DNA from 2 places in the Enterobacter sp. CFEC122 genome. Region 2 is predicted to be linked to the other one. Evidence: predicted binding sites of a transcription regulator. Region 2 holds the regulator's gene; the other holds the start of a gene.
What was found. The regulator LexA, encoded in region 2, represses DNA repair genes until DNA is damaged. The targets are predictions, from matches to a motif close to TNCTGTATGTACATACAGNA.

Region 1 (6,218 bases), on a different contig from region 2:
TGGCTGAGCCCGGAAAACCTGGTGACCCAAATGGGCGCTGCGCAAAAGTAACTTTTCCGACTGTAAGAGGTGTGTATGAAATCTACTTTACTGAGTACGTTAATGCTGGTTGCTGTAGGTGTACAGCCCGTTTTCGCTGCACAATGTCAGTACGGAGCCTGTGGAACGGAAAACGATCCCGGAATCGGATTTCTGATGTCATCGGTACAAATGGATAAAGGTGAACATCTAAAGGAACTCTCTGGTGTTGCGACCACAGGTGACACCATCTCTAAAAAGATGGAAAGCTACCTGGGAAATAAAAAGCTCAAGGTAAACACCGACAGTACCCGCAAGGGGCCGGGTAATACCACCATCAGGCCTACAGATGAGCTCGCCCCAACGAGGCAACTAAAAGTTATCCGGCCCGAACTGGTAAAAAATCCCGATTCGCAGCTCGTGGTAGCTTTCAATGAGCGCCTGGCCTGATTTATTGACTGAGAGCGTCCAGAAGGAAAAAAGATGTCGATACTCAGTAGCTTCGTCATCAGAGCAACGGGGATACCTGACAAAAAGTATCTCCGGGATCCCGTAATAAAACGTTGTTATAAACGTCTGAGTCGTAGGGTGCCTGCTCTAATGACGGGGTGGCTTCTGTGCATTCTGGGTTCAGGGTATGTCAGTATGGCACTGGAACAGCCTGATAGCACTGTATTACTCAGTCTGCTGCTGTTGTATGTTATGTCAGGCATTTTACTGATGCAGTTCCAGTATATGTATTCAGAGCGAAGCATAGGCTACAAGTTCTACCTGGAAGTGCTTATGAATGCAGCTGCCAGTACTCAACATAAAGAACAGTTACAGTATCTGTTCATTAATAAGCCCAATTCCATCACGATGGGCGATCTTTACCGACTTTATGATTTTAATGGGGGAGGGCGATAGCCACGTTAATGTGCGTGTCCAAAAGTCACTTTTGAACATTCTCTTCCCGCCGTCTGCTTTCAGTTCCAGGGGATCACTGCAACATAATTTCCGGAACGCAGCGGCGCATCAAATTTATCAGTAAAGGCGTCGATCATTGCTGAATAAGCAATGCTGTCTGACGGCACAGGTGCATTGCTTTGCATACTCACTTTCAGAACCTGCTTTGCTCCTTTCGCTGACGGGTATACCTCGACATCCAGCTGTCGCATATAGTGCATCTGCGACATCGTCTCAGTGCCTATTACCCCATCGACTGGCTTGTAGTCATAGTCAGTATGCAATTCGCCATGCTTGTCAGTTCTCGTTGTCTTTTTATCTACAACGTAGCCTGTCACCCCAGTAAGAAGCTGCTCGCTATACTGCATGTTCTCCTGTGAGCTGCTGATTCGGAACCTGAGCACATAATCTGGCTGGTGAGTGGAAATAATGACTCCTTTTTTTGCTAATCCATCAGCAAAACGGCCTGAAAACATTCTGGACTGAATACTTTCGTCCGGAGGGACTATCTGAAACCTTTTATTTGTAACAGGACGAGGCATTAGATCGTACGCATCTACCTGGTTTGCGAAATGATATCCGCATCCACTCAAAAGCATTGCGGTTGTGAGTATAAAGCCCTGCCTAATCATCCTTTAATCTCCAAAAAGCATTGTTTCACGAATAATTCCGATTTACCGGGCCAGTATAATCCATCGCAGGTTAATAACTAACAGGCTGAAAAGCATAAAGGTAGCTATGTCTAAAGAATTTTATTTAAAACCGATGGCCACGATTTTAATTTCTGCGGTTATTGCTACCGCTGCCTCGGCGTTAATCACGGCAACTTATTTTAAACCGAAGGTGCTCAGTGAGGAAGAAATTGGCAAAATTGCCGCTACTTACCTGGTAAAAAATCCCCATTATTTAGTGGAAGCAGGTAAGGCGCTGGAAAATCAGAACGTGAGTGCCTCAGTGGAACGAATAATTCCATATGCGCCAGCTCTGCTGGATACCAAGGAGACGCCAAACATCGGCCCTGATGACGCCGACGTCGCGGTAATCGAGTTCTTCGACTATCAGTGTATTTACTGCATGCGGGTTACACCTGTTGTTGAATCGGTAATGAATCAGAGCAAAGATGTAAAATTCTTCTTTAAAGAATTCCCGATTTTTGCCGGTTCAAAACCTGTATCTGCCATGGGGGCCGCTACGGGTCTGCACGTCTATCAGAATTTCGGTGCTGAAGCCTATCGTAAGTACCACAACAACCTGATGGCTGTGGCTCATACCTTCATGACCTCTCAACGCAAATTCGAACTCACTGACTTTAATACTGTGGTGGAAAAGTCAGGGTTTAACAGCACGTTTTCTGACAGGGAAAAAAACCGGTATGAAAACGTGATCTCCGGCAATATGCAGCTGGGCGAAGCGCTCGGGATCACCGGCACACCCGGTTTCATCATTATGAATATGAAAAAGCCGAATGCGGCGACTACCACATTTATCCCCGGGGCTATGGACGCAGCAACTTTGCAGGGCGCAATCGAAAAAGCTCGCGGGGCCTAAAGTTACTTTCACATTTGATGAGTACGGCCATGCCGGTCATGGCCGCTACGCTTTTACAACGAGTAATTCATCCCAGCGGGTCGTATATCTCGGTGATAGCATGGCCTGCTTCATACGAAAATCCTGTTGAATGCCTTCCCCCAGTAAAAACAGAGCTCCGCGCTTTTCTTTATTGAACCGGTCCATAACTTTCATCAGTGCCTGACTGCCAGGCCTGGCCGGGCGAGTATCAAACAGGCTGAGTTGCTCTGTGCCGTCAGTCATAGCGGAGAGCATTACCCCTGCTTTCGCATACGCTATCCCGGGTCTGTAAATGCGGTTCAGGATGGTCATGGCTGCATCAACCAGATCGCGGGTGTCCTGTGTAGCGGTAAGCGGCTCGATACCACAATTGCTGTAGCGGTTTTCACCTTGCGCATAATTGCTACTCTGAATGAAGACTGTGATTTGACGGGTCCACGAGCCATCCTTGCGCAGCTGCTCTGCCGCCCGGGCGGTAAAAAATGAAACTGCCTCATGTAGCTTGCCTATCTCATTAAGGCGCTGACCAAAACTTCTGGAAACGATAATCTGTTGCCTGACAGGAGGAGACTCGTGCAGCCGGAAACATGGTTCGCCATGCAGTTCCCGCCAGGTACGCTCGATTTCAACGCCAAAGCTTTTACGTAAAAAGCGAACGTCGCTATTATAAAAATCACCGGCAGTGATGATCCCGAAAGCCGACAGGCGTTCACTAATCTTTCGACCAATACCCCATATTTCTCTGGTACTGATCAGGCTCAGGAGCTTCCTGATCCTGGCCTGATCAGTCAAAACTACAACCCCGCCTGTAGCTGCCCATCGTTTGCTCGCATAGGTGCATAATTTAGCGAGGGTTTTGGTGCTTGAACAACCCACACCACAGGTAAGGGACAGATTATGAAGAAGTGTACTTCTGATCAACCGGCCGTAATCTTCATAATCTATTATCTTGTTCATGTTTTTCAATAACATGAAATTTTCATCTATGCTATATCGACTCGATTGAGGCGCGAAGCTTTCCAGCGTTTCATGGAAGCGATTTGAGTAGTCTTCATACAAAGTAAAGTTAGAGCTCCTGACTTCGATCCGGTGTTGCTGAATCAAATCCCTGCACTTAAAAATTGGGGTCCCACGCTTAATACCAACGCTTTTAGCCAGTTTATTCATTGCAATGACGGACGAATCGTTATTGCTGGCTATGATGAGCGGCTTTTTTGACAGCTTGGGATCCATCGCACACTCAAATGCCGCATAGGCTCCGTTAATATCAACGTGCATGTACATGGCTGAACTGATTCAGTGCAAAGGTGACGACGCCCCATATCTCAAGGGATTCAGGATTTACACGTATCGGCTTATAGGCTGGATTAGAAGGCATCAAAAGCAGCTCAGGATACGTGTGTAAGATCTTTACCGTAAACTCTCCATCCACCAGCGCAACGACGATAGAGCCGTGTCGTGCTGTTAAAGACCGATCCACAACCAGTATTGCTCCATCATTGATACCGGCATTGATCATACTGAGGCCCGCCGCCCTGACAAAGAAGGTTGAGGGGCGGTTGCGGACTACATATTCATGCAAATTTAATTCATTATCTTCATGCCCGGCGCACGGACTCATCACTCCACAGCTTAGTAAATCACTGAAAAAAGGTGCCATTTCGTAAGGCTTGTTGCTAATGTGCTCAAGGATAACAGACATAGCTACACTCGAATTCTTGTACTGTATGTATAAACAGTATTGCGAGTTGAAGAGAAAAGATCAAATCTCTCCGGTAACGCTATCAAGCCTGACGAAAAATTAAGCTTTATCATAAACATCAAAAACCATCTTTTACCGATAATGGCGAGCTGGCCTACGAAGAAGGTATACAAGCTAGGATGAAAGGATTCTGATGCTCCTCCCACCAAATTTTTTATCTCCTGAAGACCAGGCTGAGTACGATGCTTATATGGCAAGGTTCAGCGAGGTAAATCACTATTATGAGCATTGCACTGTCCCCGTGATTGACTGGTTTTTTAAACAAGCAACCGAGGCGCTGCATCATGGTCTATGGTTACCGGCCTGTACGAGCTTTCTGAATGGGATCGAAACATCACTCAGGGTTACGCTGAAGTTGAAATCAACTGTTAACGTTCAGCAGTCAGTTCCTGTACTGGTGGACTTAGATGGTACGTCAGTAATGAGTAACGCTTTAATGCGAAAGGCTAAGCAGGAAGGGATGCCGATAGAATTACTGTCATTTCCAGCCGAGAAGAATATGTTGGCAAAGATAGACGCTGGTAAAAAACCTGAAGCAGATATCGTCAGGCTTAGAAATAGTCTATGCCATGGCAACATTCTGGAGTTCATTATGAGTGTTAAAGTCGGTTCTCCAGATCCCATACGAATTTTTACTCCTGGTAACTGCTGTGGTTTAGCGCTTTTACTTTCGGCCTTATCGAAGAAATGGACGGTAGGCTTGCATCAATACTGGATCGACAACAATCTGACGTCCTGCTGAAACCTCATAAATCATGCCTACTAAAGTCACGTGCAAAAAAACGTTGTAGCATGATATGTTTAAAGTCAAAACAGTGGGTTCTATGTTTTGACGGCAAACATGATATAACTAATACTTCATAAGTAGATATCAATAGTCATAATGGAGTGAACTATGAAATTAAAAAATATTCTGCTGTGTGCGATGATGTCAGTCGCTTTTGGCTCCTCTGCTAATACTACACATAAAGTTGAAAACGAACCTATCCCAAACATTATTCTTGATGGTAAGGTTGATGATATTTGTAAAGATGCAAGCATCCGAACTGAACTTAATCATGATAAAGCAAAGGAACTGGTAACCACCAACCTGAAGCAGGCATTACCATTAAATACGGTACCGGATAAGTTGGATGAAGTTGCAGAAGCCTTTGTAAACCGCGACAAAGGCGCTTCAGAAACAGCAGACCATTGCCTTGTTAATGTACGTAATAAATACTGGGAAATGTATCCCTCTGAAGATAAGTAGCATTTATTATTAAAGGCTTCACTTAAGAAGCCTTTTTTAACCCTTTGCGAAACCTGCTTTAAAAGCAATGCGCTATTCATATCTAAGAATCTATTTAATTAATGAATAATAGTGGACGGATTCATTTCTAGTGAATGCCGAAGTTGGTGTTTTTTGAGTTATTAGACGGTAAGTGCAATCTGGTATGATTCACCTAACATACGAATCTGGAAGGAAAGGTATATGGGTGACCTGGTCAGCAAAAATAACATTGACCGTTTAGAGCGATTTCATTCTTTGCTGGCGGGTCAGTACTGGACGTCCACTGACAGCATCCCTGAAGAGGGTATTGTGGCAGGGGATACGCTGCTCATTACGTCTTTGCGTTACGTTGAAGATAAGCTGCACACAGTGATTCTACGCGCCCATCCCCGCGTTTACGGTCAGACTGTAGCTATTGTCACTGAAGACAGCAGCGGCAACCGTAGGGAACGTGGCAAAGAAATGCGAGAGCATCGCTTCCTGGTTAAGGATTTTCTGTCCAGTTTTGTATTTGAACCCGACCATAAGGTAATCCGGGATGCTGAACTCAGACAAGCTCAGGAAGAAGTGAATAGCCTACAGGCATCGCTTACAGCCCTCGTGAGCGATGCTCAGGGGCTCCGTGACCTTGCGATTGAGCAATTAGGAACAGAT
Region 2 (6,218 bases):
TCATCTGCAACGCGTGATCGATAAGTTCACTGGCGGTTGCAGAAGGCACGGTCGAGTCAACCGAATACGGCACGTTACGCATCATGTCCAGATAGCAATCCAGCTGCTCCGTAAGCTGTTCACGGGTCAGCGAGCGCTGACGCGAAGCCAGAAGTGCCGTACAGCACAGGTTCATGGCGTTAGCCGCACCGGCGTTGTTAATGCGCACCATCAGCTCGGATGCGATGCCGTTAACCGTTGGCGTCAGCCAGGCCGGACGCACCGCTTCGATAGGATCGATGGACTCGCGCCACTCCGGCACGTGATGGTTCAGGTAGGTCATCAGCGGCATCGGCTCGCCGAAGTTCACGTAGCCCTGACCGAGATTGCGCAGCTTGCTCAAGCCGCGCAGCATCTGCGGCAGGCTCTCTTTCTCTTTGGTCGCGCCACGCAGCTCTTTCGCGTACGTGCCCACTTCCATCACGTGCTCGTAGCCGATGTAGATAGGCACCAGCGTGATCGGACGCGTACCGCCGCGCAGCATGGCCTGGATGGTCATCGACAGCGTGCCGGTCTTCGGATCGAGCAGACGACCGGTACGGGAACGACCGCCCTCCACGAAGTACTCCACGGAATAGCCGCGGCTGAACAGCTCGCCCAGATACTCGCGGAACACGGTGGAGTAGAGCTTGTTGCCCTTGAAGGTACGACGAATAAAGAACGCGCCCAGGCGGCGGAAAATCGGGCCCGCGGGCCAGAAGTTCAGGTTGATACCGGCTGCGATGTGCGGTGGCACCAGCCCCTGGTGATAGAGCACGTAGGAAAGGAGCAGGTAGTCCATGTGGCTGCGGTGGCAGGGGACATAGACAATCTCATGGCCATCGTGCGCCAGCTGACGCACGCGCTCGGCGTTATGGACGTTGATACCCTGATACAGGCGGTTCCAGGTAAAGCCGAGAATACGATCGGACAGGCGAATCATCTCGTAAGAGAAGTTCGCTGCGATCTCTTCCATCAGCGCAATGGCGTTCTGCTGAGCTTTCTCATGCGAAATTTTCTTGCTGCGCGCTTCATCTTCAACGGCGCGGGCAATCGCTTTTGAAGCCAATAGCTTGTTGAACAGGTCCTGACGCGCCGGGAGGCGTGGCCCTACGGCCGCCAGGCGCTGACGGGCGAAGTGCATACGCGCCACGCGCGCCAGTTTTTGCGCGATGATCTTGTCGGTGCCGTGCTCGTCCGCCATGCGACGCAGCGAAACTGACGGGGAGAAACGCACGAAGCTGTCGCGTCCCAGCCAGGAGACCGCGAAGAACTTCTGGATGCCGTTAAGCATGCGCAGCGGCGGATTCTCTTCGCCTTTTTCACGACCCGGACGACGACCAAACATCACCGATACCGGCACCATCTGCACATCCAGATCGGGGTTGCTGCGGTGCAGGTCGAGATAGTCATGGAACAGCTTGATGGACTCTTCTTTCGGCGTGTAATAGGTAAACACGCGCGGCCCGCCGTGGATGAAGACGTAGCGCGGCAGCAGCGTACCGTCAACTTCCAGCGGTTCAAGCGGGTCAGGTAAGTCATGCGCCAGACACTGGGCGCGAAGCGTCAGTAAGTCTGCCTTCGAGTTATAAGGCAAAACGTACATAATAGGGCGCGACGTATCGAGCCCCAGTTCCAGCGCGGGTTCTGCTGGGATAGACTTGCTTTTTACCAGGATGCTTAATGGTAAATTAAGTAATTTGTAGTAAATTCGTGGCCAGCCGGACATAAACGATGTAAAGCCTCTGGTTAATAATGCAATTGCGGCGCAAGGATAACAGAAAGCGCGCAAAATTTCTGTTGTTACCCGTCATACTTCAGGCTGTAGCGAAACGCGCTCCGCCTCATGTTAATGACGCTCTTTTTTAAAAAAGGTTCTTTTAATGGCCAATAATACCACTGGGTTAACGCGTATCATCAAAGCCGCCGGCTATTCATGGAAAGGTTTCCGTGCCGCATGGGTCAACGAAGCCGCTTTTCGCCAGGAGGGTGTCGCCGCAATCATCGCGGTGATCGTTGCCTGTTTCCTTGATGTTGATGCGATTACCCGCGTACTGCTTATCGGTTCCGTACTTCTGGTGATGATAGTGGAAATTCTTAATAGCGCTATTGAGGCCGTTGTTGATCGCATTGGTTCCGATTTCCATGAGCTTTCTGGCCGTGCAAAAGACATGGGCTCTGCTGCCGTGTTGCTGGCGATTATCACTGCCGTTATCACCTGGGTCACCCTGCTTTGGTCACATTTCCGATGAGCCTCGAGGAATAATTAAGTCCCTGGTTTTTTGTGCAGTTTTTGGTTCCAAAATCGCCTTTGACTGTATATACTCACAGCATAACTGTATATACACCCAGGGGGCGGAATGAAAGCGTTAACGACCAGGCAGCAAGAGGTGTTTGATCTCATTCGGGATCATATCGGCCAGACGGGTATGCCACCCACGCGTGCGGAAATCGCGCAGCGTCTGGGCTTCCGTTCTCCGAATGCTGCCGAGGAACACCTGAAAGCGCTGGCGCGTAAGGGTGTGATTGAGATTGTGTCAGGCGCGTCGCGTGGTATCCGCCTGCTGGTGGAAGAAGAGACGGGCATTCCGCTGATAGGCCGCGTTGCTGCAGGTGAGCCGCTGCTGGCACAACAGCATATTGAAGGTCACTACCAGGTCGATCCCGGCATGTTCAAACCGAGCGCTGATTTCCTGCTGCGCGTCAGCGGCATGTCGATGAAAGACATCGGCATTCTTGATGGCGATCTGCTTGCGGTGCATAAAACCCAGGACGTGCGAAACGGCCAGGTGGTGGTCGCACGCATTGATGACGAAGTGACCGTTAAGCGTCTGAAAAAGCAGGGTAACACTGTTCAGTTGCTGCCCGAAAACAGCGAGTTCACCCCGATTGTGGTCGACCTCCGCGAACAGAGCTTCTCTATTGAAGGTCTGGCGGTAGGCGTGATTCGCAACGGTGAATGGCTGTAATCTCTTCCTGACAGGCTACGCTTCTGCTGTAGCCTGCTTCATCCTCCTTTCCCGGTATTTTGCATGTCACTACTGACGGCATCAGATAAGGCATTGTGGCGTCTTGCCCTGCCGATGATTTTCTCCAATATTACCGTGCCCTTGCTGGGGCTGGTTGATACTGCCGTTATAGGCCATCTTGATTCACCGGTTTATCTTGGCGGCGTGGCGATTGGCGCGACGGCAACCAGCTTCCTGTTTATGCTGCTGCTCTTTTTGCGCATGAGTACCACCGGTCTTACCGCACAGGCTTATGGCGCGAAAGATCCGCTGCGTCTGGCGCGCGCACTGGTGCAGCCGCTAATCCTCGCGCTTGGCGCGGGTGCGTTAATCGTTGTATTGCGGGCCCCCCTGATCGATCTTGCGCTTCATATCGTCGGTGGCAGCGAAGCGGTACTGGCGCAGGCGCGACGGTTCCTGGAAATCCGCTGGCTCAGCGCACCCGCCTCGCTGGCAAACCTGGTTCTGCTGGGGTGGCTACTGGGCGTGCAGTACGCCCGCGCGCCCGTGATTTTGCTGGTGGTGGGTAATCTGCTCAACATTGTTCTGGACGTCTGGCTGGTCATGGGTCTGCATATGAACGTGCAGGGCGCGGCGCTGGCGACGGCGATTGCCGAATACGGAACCTTTATCATTGGCTTGTGGATGGTCCGGCGTGTGCTGGCCATGCGCGGGATCTCCCTGGCGCTGCTCAAAACCGCATGGCGCGGCAATATCCGTAAGCTGCTGGCGCTCAACCGTGACATCATGCTGCGCTCGCTTCTTCTTCAGCTCTGCTTCGGCGCGCTGACGGTTTTCGGGGCTCGACTGGGGCCGGAAATCGTTGCGGTGAATGCGGTATTGATGACGCTTCTGACCTTTACCGCCTATGCGCTGGACGGATTTGCCTACGCGGTTGAAGCGCATTCCGGGCAGGCGTACGGCGCGCGCGAAAGCGGGCAGCTTCGGGAGGTGTGGCGGGCTGCCTGCCGTCAGTCGGGGCTGGTGGCGCTGGCCTTTGGTCTGGTTTACGCCTGCTTCGGTGAGCAGATCGTTGCATTGCTTACCTCTCTCCCTGCGCTGCGCGAGCTGGCGAGCCACTATCTCATCTGGCAAGTCGTCTTACCGGTGGTTGGCGTCTGGTGTTATCTGCTGGACGGCATGTTTATTGGGGCGACGCGCGGAGCCGAAATGCGCAACAGTATGGCTGTCGCGGCGGCCGGATTTGGCCTGACGCTCCTGACGCTCCCCTGGCTGGGGAATCATGGTTTATGGCTGGCCCTGGCCGTCTTCCTCTCGCTGCGCGGGTTATCGCTGGCGTTTATCTGGCACCGGCACTGGCAAAACAATACCTGGTTTCCCTCGCGCTCCGATATATCGTGACGGTTAAAGATTCCGAATATGAAATTAACCACGGAATCCTTAACTACAATAATTATCACGTCCAGCAGAAAAGAACGTAACGGACGTTACGACCCGACGCTTAACGAAGAGGACACGATGATGAATAAAGACGAAATCGGCGGCAACTGGAAGCAGTTCAAAGGTAAAGCGAAAGAACAGTGGGGTAAGCTGACGGATGACGACATGACCGTCATCGAAGGTAAACGCGATCAGCTTGTCGGTAAAATCCAGGAGCGTTACGGCTACGCAAAAGACCAGGCGGAAAAAGAAGTGGGCGACTGGGAAAAACGCAACGACTACCGCTGGTAACCGGGCTACACCCGAAAGTACAAGGAAGTACACCCTGAGGGCGGCCATGAGCCGCCTTTTCATTTGCCGCTAACGCGGCTTTTTCTTCACCAGGATAGAGTGGTCGTGCTGACACGCGTCCTGATGGCGACAGGCTTCCACCTCCACGCACGCGGAACAGAGCCCGTGCGCTTCAATCACGTTATGACGCAGGGCAAAGCCCATTTTCGCTGCCAGCGTATGCATAATATCTTCCACGCCTTCCGCAGCCTCTTCTTTCACCACGCCGCAGCGGTCACAGATAAACATCGCCGATGTGTGGGTGGGCTGATCGAACAGATGGCATAGCACATAGCTGTTGGTAGATTCCACCTTGTGCACGAACCCTTGTTCAAGCAGGAAATCCAGCGCGCGATAGACCGTCGGCGGCTTTGCCTGCGGCTCGCTTTCGCGGAGCAGATCCAGAAGATCGTAGGCGCTGATGGCACCCTGCTGCAGGCTCATCAGACGTAATACTTCAAGGCGCTGCGGAGTCAGGCGCACATTGCGTTGCGCACACAGCTTTTCGGCCTGCGCTAACAGCTCTTTTGTGGACTTATCCATGTAGCACCCCGGATGTTATAGGACGGAAAACCTTCACTTTATCATGTTCTGCTAAAAACACCGAGATCCGCCAGTCTGTGCTATACCTGACCCATCGAAAACCGGGAGAACCAGAATGAAAAGACCTGACTGCATTCGACACTGGCGCGACGTGGAAGGCGCGGATGACTCGACCTACCCCGACAGCGATGAGCTGTTTTCCATTGGTGCACCGCTGGCTCGCAAGCTTGGGCTCGGGCGTATTGGCATCCATCATGAGCGCCTGCCGCCTGGGCGCAGAACGTCCTATCCGCATGCGGAGAGCGACGAAGAAGAGTTTGTTTACGTGCTCGAAGGCTACCCTGAAGCCTGGATTAACGGCCACTTGTGGAAACTGGAGCCTGGCGACAGCGTAGGTTTTCCCGCCGGAACCGGCATCTGTCATACCTTTATCAACAACACGGACGATGAGGTTCGGCTCCTGGTCGTTGGCGAGGCCAACAAGAAGCACAACCGCATCTACTACCCGCTCAACCCCGTGTATGCCGCCACGCGGGAAGATCGCTGGGTAGATCATCCCCCGCAGTTTTTTGGGCCGCATGATGGAAAACCTGGGAAAAAATAATTTCCTCTTCTATAAATATTGAGGGCCGTCACAAAATATAACAGGCCGTAAGGGAGTTTTACTTAGGGAAAGAAATAGCGGGTCTTTTACTACTTATTCACAGCAATAGTTCGTTCCTGTTTGGGTGATAACAGACAGGGGTTATTTCATAACAGACTATAACGGGCATACTGTGAAAAAAAATTTTAAATTTTCGGTGGTTAGCATTGCTGTCTCCTTGTTTATGGCAAATCAGGCGGGAGCAGCCAATACCTGGACAGAATCACGCAGCGACGCAATGGGTGGCACCGGCGTGGCTTCGGGAAGCTATGGCA

Region 1: a site for LexA is predicted at 4,254-4,273, ahead of umuD (translesion error-prone DNA polymerase V autoproteolytic subunit). Genes of this name have one in related genera too.

What each region holds. Positions count from the first base shown of each region.
Region 1 is NZ_JBRIQR010000035.1:4,980-11,197, reverse strand. Features, by position in the region: gene ACVCAM_RS20245 (thioredoxin fold domain-containing protein) at 1-51, shown strand, start outside; gene ACVCAM_RS20240 (hypothetical protein) at 76-468, shown strand; gene ACVCAM_RS20235 (hypothetical protein) at 664-924, shown strand; gene ACVCAM_RS20230 (hypothetical protein) at 984-1,331, opposite strand; gene ACVCAM_RS20225 (DsbA family protein) at 1,702-2,511, shown strand; gene umuC (translesion error-prone DNA polymerase V subunit UmuC) at 2,557-3,810, opposite strand; gene umuD (translesion error-prone DNA polymerase V autoproteolytic subunit) at 3,800-4,234, opposite strand; gene ACVCAM_RS20210 (hypothetical protein) at 4,428-5,036, shown strand; gene ACVCAM_RS20205 (hypothetical protein) at 5,190-5,543, shown strand; gene ACVCAM_RS20200 (hypothetical protein) at 5,766-6,218, shown strand, end outside.
Region 2 is NZ_JBRIQR010000020.1:22,591-28,808, reverse strand. Features, by position in the region: gene plsB (glycerol-3-phosphate 1-O-acyltransferase PlsB) at 1-1,747, opposite strand, end outside; gene ACVCAM_RS15180 (diacylglycerol kinase) at 1,902-2,270, shown strand; gene lexA (transcriptional repressor LexA) at 2,379-2,987, shown strand; gene dinF (MATE family efflux transporter DinF) at 3,051-4,388, shown strand; gene ACVCAM_RS15165 (CsbD family protein) at 4,509-4,718, shown strand; gene zur (zinc uptake transcriptional repressor Zur) at 4,788-5,300, opposite strand; gene ACVCAM_RS15155 (cupin domain-containing protein) at 5,416-5,904, shown strand; gene ACVCAM_RS15150 (conjugal transfer protein TraF) at 6,077-6,218, shown strand, end outside.